DNA from 4 places in the Peribacillus sp. NPDC096379 genome. Region 1 is predicted to be linked to each of the others. Evidence: riboswitches for the same ligand, from Rfam matches in the RefSeq annotation. Region 1 holds a riboswitch; each other region holds the start of a gene.
The links. A riboswitch is a leader RNA that binds a small molecule or an ion and turns the genes downstream of it on or off. The one in region 1 is predicted to bind S-adenosylmethionine.
Positions count from the first base shown of each region.

Region 2: it holds a riboswitch for S-adenosylmethionine, as region 1 does, so the genes downstream of both, ACIQZI_RS10845 (Fur-regulated basic protein FbpA) here and ACIQZI_RS00210 (homoserine dehydrogenase) in region 1, are expected to answer to the same signal.
Region 3: it holds a riboswitch for S-adenosylmethionine, as region 1 does, so the genes downstream of both, ssuE (NADPH-dependent FMN reductase) here and ACIQZI_RS00210 (homoserine dehydrogenase) in region 1, are expected to answer to the same signal.
Region 4: it holds a riboswitch for S-adenosylmethionine, as region 1 does, so the genes downstream of both, ACIQZI_RS16770 (acetoacetate--CoA ligase) here and ACIQZI_RS00210 (homoserine dehydrogenase) in region 1, are expected to answer to the same signal.

Region 1 is NZ_JBIWFD010000001.1:23,471-26,654, reverse strand. Features, by position in the region: gene ACIQZI_RS00215 (YjdJ family protein) at 1-23, opposite strand, end outside; gene ACIQZI_RS00210 (homoserine dehydrogenase) at 742-1,950, opposite strand; SAM riboswitch class I at 2,186-2,291, opposite strand; gene ACIQZI_RS00205 (DUF2584 domain-containing protein) at 2,483-2,725, opposite strand; gene ACIQZI_RS00200 (alpha/beta hydrolase family protein) at 2,749-3,184, opposite strand, start outside.
Region 2 is NZ_JBIWFD010000002.1:373,528-376,711, forward strand. Features, by position in the region: gene helD (RNA polymerase recycling motor HelD) at 1-62, shown strand, start outside; gene ACIQZI_RS10840 (MFS transporter) at 122-1,333, shown strand; SAM riboswitch class I at 1,400-1,505, shown strand; gene ACIQZI_RS10845 (Fur-regulated basic protein FbpA) at 1,819-2,004, shown strand; gene ACIQZI_RS10850 (Spo0E family sporulation regulatory protein-aspartic acid phosphatase) at 2,373-2,555, shown strand; gene ACIQZI_RS10855 (GNAT family N-acetyltransferase) at 2,711-3,184, opposite strand, start outside.
Region 3 is NZ_JBIWFD010000001.1:1,582,682-1,585,865, forward strand. Features, by position in the region: gene ACIQZI_RS07510 (AAA domain-containing protein) at 1-1,524, shown strand, start outside; SAM riboswitch class I at 1,777-1,881, shown strand; gene ssuE (NADPH-dependent FMN reductase) at 2,007-2,552, shown strand; gene ACIQZI_RS07520 (LLM class flavin-dependent oxidoreductase) at 2,607-3,184, shown strand, end outside.
Region 4 is NZ_JBIWFD010000003.1:586,801-589,984, reverse strand. Features, by position in the region: gene ACIQZI_RS16775 (YbaK/EbsC family protein) at 1-300, shown strand, start outside; SAM riboswitch class I at 736-842, shown strand; SAM riboswitch class I at 1,116-1,227, shown strand; gene ACIQZI_RS16770 (acetoacetate--CoA ligase) at 1,421-3,184, shown strand, end outside.

The sequences.
Region 1 (3,184 bases):
TGGAGAATAATCCTAAAAGACATTTTCTTCACCTCGAATCTATTTCTTGTTTTTCCGTCATTATACTTTTAAGCAAAATTATATGAATAGTGATAGTGTACTATTGCAAGCTCTAAAACTGTTTTTTCATCAAGACCACTAATTAAGCCAAAAGTGTAAGGCGTTATTTTATAATCCTCAAGAAGGTATTTTAACTCATCTCTTAGGTCTCCATTTTATTAAATTCTCCCGAAAATATATGGTTATATGTCAATGTTTCAATACCAATTGTTTGAATTCCTTCTTAAAGTAACCTGCCCCGTTAGTGCAATAAAAAAGGGATTGCCGCAGCACCCCTGATTTTCAACTCTTGCACCCGTTAGTTAAAGAAATCATACCCTTACTTATTTTCTCAAATATACGACACTGTCGCTTCTTTCTACTTGAAATCTTAAATCATTCTTAACATTAAGCATATTATTACCATATTTAAATGATATACCATATCCATTATTCTCAGGATACCCATATAAATAGCAGACCACTTTTCCATCTTTTAATTGCTTCTTCTGTACCCACATTTAGTTTCATTTTAAAGCCTCCCTGTTCTTTTGCTTTAAAATCATTTCCTTTACTTCTATAGTCTTCTTCATACAGATAGGTAAGGATTTGGGTTATCACTTCTTGTTTGTACGACTTTCACTACCTATAGCGTTCCAGCTAATTCAATTCTACGGATGTTGCTTTTTTAACAAGATTGACTCAAGAACTAACAAGCGTATTTTCAGTTAATACTTTCCCAAGAACTTGATAAAAATAAGTATTTGGCCATTGAATATCACAAATTTCCTCCCAAGATGCTTCGACAATGAGAACATTTGGATTAGGTCTGTCAATGATTTGAATATGAGAAGGAATATTTTCTACAGCCGCATCTCCTGCCATTGCCCAATAAATCTTGGATACCTTCACACTTAATCCATTTTGTTCATCTAAGAAAATAGGCGAAAAACTATGTTTATTTATATACACTAAATCTTCGATAATGGCACTTGCGGTTGGAAGCATTCCCGCTCCAGGCCCTTGGAGGCTAATGTTGCCTACAATATCTCCATCAATGGAGACTGCATTTTGCACGCCTTCGATTTGATAAAATGGATGTGTTTCATTGACCAGTACAGGTTTGACTGAGCATACGATCCCTTTTTCTGTCTTTTCCATAGAAGCTACATGTTTAAATCGATACCCCAATGCTGAAAAAAGCTCAATTTGCTCAGGTGTGATTGATTGAATCCCTTGTCGAATCGATTCCTCCCAATTCGGGTTCTCTCCAAAAGCTAGCTCACTTAAAATCACTGCTTTGTAAAAGGCATCATATCCTTCAATATCATTTGTTGGATCAGCTTCTGCATAACCTTTTTCTTGTGCTAGTTTTAACGCTGTTTCAAATGGACAGCCGTCTTCTCGCATCTTTGTCAAAATAAAATTCGAAGTCCCATTAAGAATCCCTTGCACTTTTTGGATATTATTTACGTTTAACAATTGTCGTAGAGTTTGGATAATCGGAATTCCTCCTGCGACTGTTGCCTCAAATCCTAAAGTAACCCCTTTTTCCTTGGCTATCTGTTTTAATTGAGTTCCATGATAAGCAAACATTTCTTTGTTTGCTGTTATAACATGACATCCTCTGTTCATCGCTTGCTGCAAGTACGTAAAGCTAGGCTCTTGACCAACGATCGCATCAATGACAACATCTAGCTGCTCAAGTGTAATAATCTTGTTAAAATCATCGGTTAACAGAACATCAGAATCTAGTGTATGATGTTTTTCTATATTTTTAACAAGTATGGCAACCACTTTTACCTCTTTCCTAAAAATACGCTTAAGCTTTTCCTGATGTGTTTGAATCGTTTTATAAACACCCTTCCCCACTGTACCGTAACCTAATAATGCAATATGTAAAGCTGTCATGTATATCTCCCCCTTGTCCTATTTATCGATGACTTTAATTGAACATAAAACATTAATGAGCGTCTGCTCTAAACCCTACGATGAAAAAGGTTCAGGTTCTAAAAACTGCATCACCTTATGAAGGTGGGTAGCTGCGCTGATTTTGCGAAGCCCCGCCCCTTTTCCACAGAAAAAACTCCCCACTGCATATGGACAGAAGGGGAGTTTGAATGTTTATATTCAAGATTTATCCACCTTCTTATCTACGGAATGGTTACCATTCCTCTGAATTTGGCACCGGGCATGATATGCTGGTTGCCGAGGCTTCGCAGGGTCAGTCCCTCCGCCTCTCTTGATAAGAAAAGTTAAAATTATTAAACTATTTATAATAATATAATACTTTAAATATTTATCGTCAATAGCGTAAAATGAAACTTCAGAAAAAACAATGAATATGAAAAGGGTGAAATCAGCGCAATTTCACCCTCTATATGTACTGTTCATGACATTAATTGTATTCTAAACGGAATCCGTTACTCTAAAGCCTACTTGTTTAATTGGTTGAATTCAATGACACCAACTGATAGGTGATTTCAGTTTGGTTGTTTGTCCAAGAAACTTTTTGAATGATGGCTATCCCATTCGTTTCACTTTCGATCGTTTTGCGAACTTCAATTGGAATATCGATTGGGTATAGGCGATAGCCGTCTTTCGTTAAACGGAAAAGATTTTCTTCCTCTCTGCTTTCACGGCCTTTTGTCACGATCATCGTGTTTAACTCCATTGGCATTCCCAAAGCATAAACCTCCCTTCCTTTACTTACTTTTTAGCACATTGCTTTCTCGTTTGGTTTTTCATCCACTGTGTTAGATCACAAACGACTTTTCGGTTGATATTCGGCGGGAAATAGTGGGTAAATTCGTCAAAATACCAACTCCAAACAGGCTTGTCTTTTTCCTTCAATGTTTTCTCCAGCCTGTAGGCGTGTTCAATCGACACGTTATTGTCTTTTTCACCGTGAATAATCAGAACTGGTGCAACTAGTTCATCTACTGCAAACAGTGGTGTGCGGTATTTATATTCGTTTGGAACTTTACTCGGCGTACCACCAATAACACGTTTCATCATGCGACGTAGGTCTACACGTTCCACATAAGTTAGAAACATATCAGACACTCCGCCCCATGTGACAACGGAGGCAGCTGATTTACAATAAATTGCCGTCCAAAGGGCCATAATTCCTCCTCGTGAAAAC
Region 2 (3,184 bases), on a different contig from region 1:
GTCCGTTCATTAAATTGCTTCCAGAGGATCTTTATGAAAAAGAAAATAAAGACAATGGTTGATCAATTTATGGTAAAATAACGAAGTATTTATAGTTAAGAGGTTGTTCAGGAGGACTGTCATGGAGGGAAATACAAAAACGATTTCTAATCGTAGGTTACTTGGCGTTGCTGGACTCGGTTGGATGTTTGATGCAATGGACGTGGGTATGCTGTCATTTATTGTGGTGGCATTACAAGCAGAATGGGGTTTGACAACTCAACAAGTAGGGTGGATCGGTAGTATTAATTCGATAGGAATGGTATTTGGTGCCTTTCTTTTCGGAATTATGGCTGACCGTATTGGAAGGAAGAAAGTTTTTATCATTACCTTGCTGCTTTTTTCAATTGGCAGTGGCTTATCGGCTCTCGTTACATCATTGGCTTTATTTTTAGTACTTCGTTTTCTTATCGGTATGGGACTAGGTGGAGAGCTTCCGGTCGCTTCAACACTTGTTTCAGAAAGCGTACCTGCCAAAAATCGAGGAAAAGTGGTCGTTCTACTCGAAAGTTTTTGGGCATTAGGCTGGCTTATTGCTGCTTTAATTTCCTATTTCGTTATTCCGGGGTACGGGTGGAGAATCGCTTTGATTTTAAGTGCTCTCCCAGCGTTTTATGCCCTTTATTTACGCTTACATCTACCGGATTCACCGAAGTATGTCGGACTTGAAATCAAAGCTAAGCCAACGATTATGCAAAATATCAAAAGTGTGTGGGCAAGAGAACATAGAAAACAAACGCTTGTATTATGGATTCTATGGTTTTGTGTCGTGTTTTCTTATTATGGGATGTTCTTATGGCTTCCAAGTGTTATGGTGATGAAAGGATTTAGTTTAATCAAGAGCTTTGAATATGTATTGATTATGACCTTAGCTCAGCTCCCTGGATATTTTACTGCAGCATGGTTTATCGAGAGAATGGGCCGCAAGTTCGTTCTTGTCACGTATTTAACTGGAACAGCTGTAAGTGCGTATTTCTTTGGCGCGGCAGAGGGACTACCGATGCTCATCACGTCAGGTATGCTGTTGTCATTCTTTAATTTAGGAGCTTGGGGGGCACTTTATGCATATACCCCTGAGCAATATCCGACAATGATTCGTGGTACCGGCGCTGGTATGGCGGCTGCTGCTGGAAGAGTTGGGGGAGTTTTGGGACCGCTTCTCATCGGATATTTCGTTGCAGCGGGTACTGCGCTTAGTGTGATTTTTACAATTTTTACAATTGCAATTTTAATTGGAGCAATTGTCGTGTTAATTTGGGGGAAAGAAACGAAGAACACTGTTTTGCAAGATTAGCAAAATAGGACCATTGACTTTATTTGGAATAAAACGTATAATGGCATTAACATCAATTATATATCATTCTTATCCAGAGAGGTGGAGGGATTTGGCCCTGCGATACCTCGGCAACAGACTCAACTTTGAGCACTGTGCCACATCCAACAAGCGAAGGCTTGGAAGATAAGAAGAGTCGAACGGACGTAAACCTCAGCCTCTTCTTGTTTAAGAAGAGGCTTTTTATTGTTTGGATTTGTTGGTAGTAATCTCAACTGTACAGTGTGGCTATCGTTTGTCGCATTTATCCCGCATGAACGGAAAGTCAAAACCCCAACTGATTGAAGATTCACTTTATGAATAAGCACGTAGAAATGAAAATTTTAATTTACTGAAATAATGTTTGAAGTACACTTAGGAATGGTATATAAAGTTTGTTGAAGAAATTCATATTGAAATAAGCTTGTGAAATAATTGTCTAATAAATGAAGCAAGAGGTGTATAGAATGGCAAAGTTACTGCAGATGGTTGAGGAAAAAAAAGCGTTTTTAATCGAACAATTATTATCCCGTGGCGTGTATAAAACATCCGATCAAAAACATTTTTATGATGTTCCCTTGAGTATTCTAGAGAGAGAATTTGAACAAATTCAAAATAAAGAGTATTCTTCAACTAAAAATATTGTCACTTAGCAGAAGAGTAATTACCAAATATAATCTGGTAGTAATCTTAATAAAAGAGGATGTCCAAAAGAAGTCTGCCCCCGTAACTCCTACTTACACTTCATTTAAACTGTAAGTAGGAGTTACGGGGGCAGATCTTTTACTTTTGGGACATCCTTTTTGCTATTTTTGATTGAATGCTTCATTGCGCGAATGTACTATAGAATTTGTTTAGATTAAATTGAAAAAATAATATATGAGTTGTATAAAATGTGTCTAATTTGCGAATTCTAGATTAATGAAGTAAAACTTTGATTGTAAAATATTGCTTTTATTTGATGATAACTCTAGACTTATTTTACAATAAGTCAAAATAGCTGATGGAGTGTGAGGTAGTGATGAAATCTTTCGTTCAATTATCCAATGAAATTGAACAAAAGCGTGAAGAAATGATTAAACTAGCAAAGGGATTTGGACTTTCGAATAAACAAACAATTAGAGCGAGCCAAGAGCTTGACATATTAATAAATATCTTCAATATTACGCCTCTCACGGATGCGCAATATAGTGAAGAGTATTAGATGATGTTTCGAGGTAGGCTAAATAGAGAAGAAGATGTCTCGAAAGGGTAGACCCCGTACTTCAACACACAGTATTATGTGAAAATAACATGTATATAGACTGTATGTCGCAGTTTGCGGGGATGAAGATTCCTTTGGACATCCTTTGTTTGATTTTATCCTTTTTCGTGTAGCACTCTTTTTCCTAAAATGATTAAATCTCGTTCAATATCGTCTAGCAAGGCAATTTTTTGAAGATTTCCCCATCTTTCAAACCCGAATTTCTCAAATAATTTAATGCTTGGTGTATTGTGACCGAATACGAATCCGAGGATTGTAGCGATGTCTAAAGAAGGACATAGCTCAATGGCTTTCTGGATAGCAAGTCCACCAAGACCTTTCCCACGAAACGAATCGTCCAAATAGATACTTATTTCAGCAGTTGTGTTATAGGCAGGTCTCCCATAAAACGATTGAAAGCTTAGCCAACCAGCAGTCCGATCATCTATTGTTATTACATATAATGGTCTTTTATCAGGAATGTGATCATGAAACCAAGCGAGTCTTGATTGGACAGATACCGGCGAAGTGTCAGCCGTTACCATTCTCGAAGCGATGGTTGAATTGTAAATTTCCACTATTCTTGGTAG
Region 3 (3,184 bases), 1.6 Mb from region 1:
AGTCAGTTGTTAGAAAAGCATGAACCTGATTTAGTTGAAGACAAGGAAAACCTAACTGAAGAGAAGCGGCTCTTAAAACAAGATTTATCAGGTTCATTTAGCAAGCGGGATACAGATCGATTAATTGAATTGGAAAAAAAACTTGGCAGAGTCATTGAAAAATTTCGTCGTAAAGAAATGGAGCTTGTCAAAGAAGCTAAAATCGTTGGTAGCACACTGGCAAAAACAGCAAGCGACAGCACACTTTATGAACAGGAATATGATTTAGTCATTCTTGATGAAGCGAGTATGGCTTATGTCCCACAAGTTGCATTTGCTGCATCGTTAGGCAAGAATATCATTGTCTGTGGTGATTTTAAACAATTGCCGCCAATTGCTTCAGCTCGTGATGAATCAGTGAATAAATGGTTAAAAGAAGATATTTTTCATTGTTCAGGCGTTGTGAATGTAGTGAATGAAGGGAAGCTCCATCCACATTTGTTTCTGTTAAAAGAACAACGCAGAATGCATCCAGATATTTCGGCCTTCACGAATAAACATATTTATCATTCCCGAGTTTGCGATCATGAAAGTGTACAAACGAGCCGTGCAAAAATTGCTAAGAGAAGACCATTTCCTAATCGTGCCTTAATGCTGTTAGAAACGAGTGGAACTGGTGAACATTGTATAGCGGAGCGGACATCGAGATCAAGGATGAATCTTTGGCAGCTGTTCTTGTCATTCCAACTACTTCATGAAGCGTATTCAAGCGGTGCACGATCCATCGGTTATGTAACACCGTATCGAGCTCAATCCCGTCTTATGGATCTATTATTACAAGAAGTATATGCGAAAGAGCTTGAACAAGCTGATATTATTGCAGCAACTGTTCATCGATTTCAGGGAAGTGAACGTGATGTAATGATATTTGACACAGTTGATAGTTATCCTGAAACACGTGCTGGTATGCTTTTGACTGGAAAGAATAGTGAGCGACTCATTAATGTCGCAATTACAAGAACGAAAGGGAAATTCATCCAAGTAAGCGATACGGACTATATTCGAAAAACCGTTTATAAAGGCAAAACATTACGTAAGCTTGTGGATCATCAAACAACCTTCGGACATACAGTTGCAACCAGGGACATTGGCAAGTGGATTCAAAATCATCATCCTAAGCTTCAGTGGATGCATGCGCGTAAGTTGGATGTTCTAGGTGAGGATATTAAAAAAGCATGTCACTCAATTATCTTGTCTATACCTGATAAAGGAATAGTTACAGAGGATTGGTTGAATATGCTGAATTGTAAGCAAAAACATGTTAAGATCACGCTTATTTCCATTCGTCCGCTTCCAGGTTTGGCCGTGCAAGAACAGATTGAAACAAATATTGCTTTTCCATTCGTCATCATTGATAAGCAATATCTCTGGCTAGGAATGCCGCTTGAAGCAACACGTAGACTTTCCCCACCTTATGTGGCTGCACGACTTGATTCAGTTGCGGTTGTTGAACATTTTCTTACCCAACTACCTAGCGTAGAATAGAAGAAACTATAAGGAGCATATCTCAAAAGGTCTGACCTCGCACTCTAAATCAGTATGTAGTGTATCTATCACTTATCCTATACTGTATTTAGTTGTTGCAGGGTCAGACCTTTCTTTGGGGACATCCCCCTTCTTAATTATCCTAGTATTACAATGTGTGAATAAATATTATTCACACAATTCCGATGAAAAATATATGATTTAATCTTGACAATCAGTTATTAGAATATTATGATAAAATTAACTTAATACTTCTTATCAAGAGAAGCCGAGGGAATGGCCCGATGAAGCTTCAGCAACCTCTACAACTAGTAGAAAGGTGCTAATTCCTGCAAGCATTGGCTTGTCAGATAAGAGTGACTACGCATAAAGTCCTCTTTCTATCAGGAAAGAGGACTTTATGCGTTTAATATAGATTAAACCCTTTGAATGTAGACCGTACAAAGGATCATAACTAATTTACTAAGAGAGAAGGTCAACAAATGCCCAATGTAGTGATTTTATCTGGAAGCCCTTCAGCAACATCTAGGACTGATGTAGTTTTAAAATTTGTTCAATCGTTGTTAGAAAAGGAGAATATAACGGTAAAGTATATTTCCGTTTTAGATATTTCTGCTGAGGATTTGCTTTATGCACGCTATAATAGCACGGGAATTAAACAAATAGCAAAATCAATCGAGGAAGCGGATGGGGTGATTATTGGTTCACCTGTGTACAAAGCTTCTTATACAGGTATTTTAAAATCTCTAATCGATTTATTACCAGAAAGTGCGTTTAAAGGAATTCCAGTGTTACCGCTAATGGTAGGTGGGAGTAAAGCGCATTTATTAGCAATCGATTTTGCCTTAAAACCGCTTATAACTACTTTAAAAGGAAGAGCCACTCAAGGGACTTATATTATAGATAATCAAATTGATAAAGAAAATAGTATACAGCCTATTACTGATCAAGATATTCAAACTCGACTTAATAACGATTTAGAGGAGTTTCTCCAAACTATTAAACAAACTAAACCAATAATCGCTTAAGACTACATTTAGCACCAATTTACATCATTAAAAAACGAATGGGTGGTAATGATTATGACAAAAAAAAGAATTTATTTAAATGCATTTGATATGAACTGCGCAGGGCATCAATCCCCTGGGCTTTGGACACATCCAGACGATCAATCATCTACGTACAAAGATGCAGAATACTGGACGCATCTTGCAAAAGTACTGGAAAAAGGGAGATTCGATGCCATATTCCTTGCCGATGTCCTTGGAACATATGATGTATACCAAGGTTCTCGCGATGCAGCAGTTCGTCAGGGTGCTCAAGTTCCAGTCAATGATCCCGCATTTGTTGTTCCGATCATGGCGCAAGTTACAAAGCACTTAGGATTTGGCTTAACTGCGTCGACAAGCTATGAACATCCCTATCTATTTGCTCGACGAATTTCGACATTGGATCATTTAACAAAAGGGAGAATCGGTTGGAATATCGTAACATCTTATTTAAATAGTGCTGCACGCAATCTTGGCTTAGATCAACAAATTAATCATGATAATCGTTATGATATAGCTGATGAATACTTAGATGTTGTCTATAAACTATGGGAAGCTAGTTGGGAAGATGATGCAGTCGTAGTGGATAAGGAAAAAGGGATTTATGCAGA
Region 4 (3,184 bases), on a different contig from region 1:
GCGGCAGGTGATGCAAAGATTGATAATAAAAAATTCAAGAATCTATTTGGGTTTAAAGCAAGAATGCTTCCACCAGAAGAAGTTTTTTTGCAAACCGGTCACGAAATCGGCGGTGTCTGTCCCTTTGGACTAGTGCGTGATCTCGACGTTTTTCTTGACATCTCCATGAAACGATTTGACACGATATTCCCGGCCTGTGGAAGTACGAATTCAGCGATCGAACTTACATGTGATGAATTATTTCAATATTCAAATGCACTGGAATGGGTTGATATTTGTAAAGGATGGGGGGAAGAGTGAAGAGCTTTTTGAATTAATAATCGAAGTTAGAACCTATTTCTCGTTACTCGATACATATACGACCTTAAAATCCTCAACTTGAAAATTCATGATTCGGCCTGTGCGTGTAAACTGAGCTGATGACAAAATCCGTAATAATTAAGCGCTACTATGTTATCACTATTAAGAAAGAACAGGTTGTTAGAATTTTGTAATCTAACAACCTATTCGTTAGCTAGTAATTGAATTCCCTTGTAGGATTAGCTTTTTGAACTTTAGATCAGCAATCCAATAAATTAGATAAGCAGAAGTAATGAAAAAGAAAAAGACAATCAAGAATGAAAAGTATAAAGAAAGTATAGTCCCCAAATGCAACTCAGGAAAATCTTTAGTTCAACTTATATAGATGGTTGGAAAAGAGTACGATCAGCAATAGAGATTAATTGAACGATTTTCTTCTTATCAAGGGTGGCGGAGGGACTGACCCTGTGATGCCTCGGCAACCAGCTTAGTTATGCATGGTGTCAAATTCAGAGGAAGTAAGACGATTCTGAAGATGGGGAGGTGGACGAATGCTGATTATGCTTATTCACGCATCCCTTTCGCTCATCATGGGCGGAGGGGATTTTGTATAAAAAAAGCATGCCAATCCCTTAGCTCTCACTAGTTAGAGTCATTTCTAGAAGTGGACATGTGAGAATGAATATTAGTGCGATGATTCTAAATTGATAAATTTTTCAGAATTTTTATTGACTTTAAAAGATAATTATTCTATAATCTGAATAAAGTTATTAAATTGACGTATTAACGCATTGGTGCGTTATCTAAATAAATATTACTTATCCAGAGTGACGGAGGGAACAGGCCCGATGAAGTCCGGCAACCTTCAAGTGAGAACTTGAAAAGGTGCTAAATCCTGCAGGTATGAATATGCCTGAAAGATAAGATGAGCACCCCTCTTCTTATGATGAGGGGTTTTTCATTTGAGTCATACAGGTATGATTTAGGCTATATAAAAACATTAAACATAGTAATCTTATAGAATTTATGTAATTTATAAAGAGTAAATGGTGAAAAAACCTTACATAAAACAATCAGAAAATAGTGCATGACTGATTCTTAGTTAAAGGAGGAAAAGATCTTGATAAAAGAAAACAGTTTATTGAAATCAAACATACTATGGGAACCGAGTGAAGAATGGATCACAAAATCTAATTTGACGGAATTCTCGCAACAAGTTGAATTCCCACTCTTACCTTATGAACGTTTTCATCGTTGGTCAGTGGCCAAACCTGAAGAGTTTTGGTCAGGAGTCTGGGATTTTGCAAAAATCATTGGAGAAAAAGGCGAAAAGGTGTTCACTCCTCCAACCGATGGCGGCATGATAGGTGCCCACTGGTTTCTAGAAGCTCAATTGAACTTTGCTGAAAACCTTTTACGTGGTGATGAAAAGCAAACAGCTGTGATTGTGGCCGGGGAAGACGGTGTTTCCCAATCCTATTCATTGGGAGAGTTGCGCAACATGGTGGCGCGAGCACAGGAAGGATTAAGAAATCTTGGTTTGAGTCGTGGAGACCGGGTTGCTGGAGTAATAACAAATGGAATTGAAGCGTTAGTCGCACTGTTAGCAACGACATCATTGGGTGCTGTATGGACTTCATGCTCCCCTGACTTTGGGTCACAAGGGATTGTCGATCGTATCGGACAGGTCCGGCCAAAGGTATTGATCGTCTCACTAGATTATCAATATAATAGTAAGTATTTTGATATCCGGGATAATATTAGTGCTGTGTGCGAGGTGCTTAAGGAAGTTTCCGCAATCGTAACATTGACAAAAGATACGGAGGTATCGATTCAACAAACAAAAAAAGTGTTGAGCTGGCAGGAATTGTGTCAAGAAGGGCCTGCTGTTCTTGAGTTTACGAGAGTTCCTTTTGATCATCCCTTATATATTCTTTATACATCTGGAACGACGGGGCTTCCGAAGGCGATTGTACATTCTGTTGGGGGAACGTTAATTCAACATGTGAAGGAACATCAATTACATTGTGACGTGAAACCGGGAGATGTAATGTACTGGTACACAAATACTGCTTGGATGATGTATCCATGGTTAGTATCGGGACTTGCAAGTGGTGCTGCCATTCTACTCTATGATGGATCGCCACTACGAAAAGATAATATCGGAATTTTATGGGAGATTGCTGAAGAAGCTGGCGTGACACATTTTGGGACGAGCCCGAAATATTTGGAAACTTTACAGAAAGCGGGATATTCTGTCGGTCAGCAGCACAATTTATCCCAGTTGCGCAGTGTTCTTTCATGTGGCGCCCCACTATCAGCTGAACAGTATGATTGGGTCTACGAACATATTAAGGAAGACATCATGCTGGCATCGATTTCTGGTGGAACGGAAATCATTGGTTGCTTCGTGATGGGCTCTCCCGTACATCCCGTTCGCCGTGGTGAGATTACATGCAAGGCACTTGGAATGGCCGTCGATGTACTTGATGAACGTGGAGTATCGGTTCTCCATCAAAAAGGAGACTTAGTATGCACAAAGCCATTTCCAAGTATGCCGCTTACGTTTTGGGGAGAAGACGGCGACAAACGCTACCACTCCTCTTATTTTACGGAAAGACCGGGAATTTGGACACATGGAGATTTAGCGGAACAAACGCTTGAACAATCGTTTGTCATTTACGGACGTGCGGATACAACGCTTAATCCCGGCGGCGTAAGGATTGGTACTGCTGAAATCTACCGTGTCTTGGCGCAAATCCCGGAAATAGAAGATTCAATCGTTTTCGGTCTACCAAATGCGGGTGATGAAGAAATCGTGTTGTGTGTGGTTATGAAGGATGGAGAACTAGATACTGAATTAGCTGACGTTATTCGGAAGAAT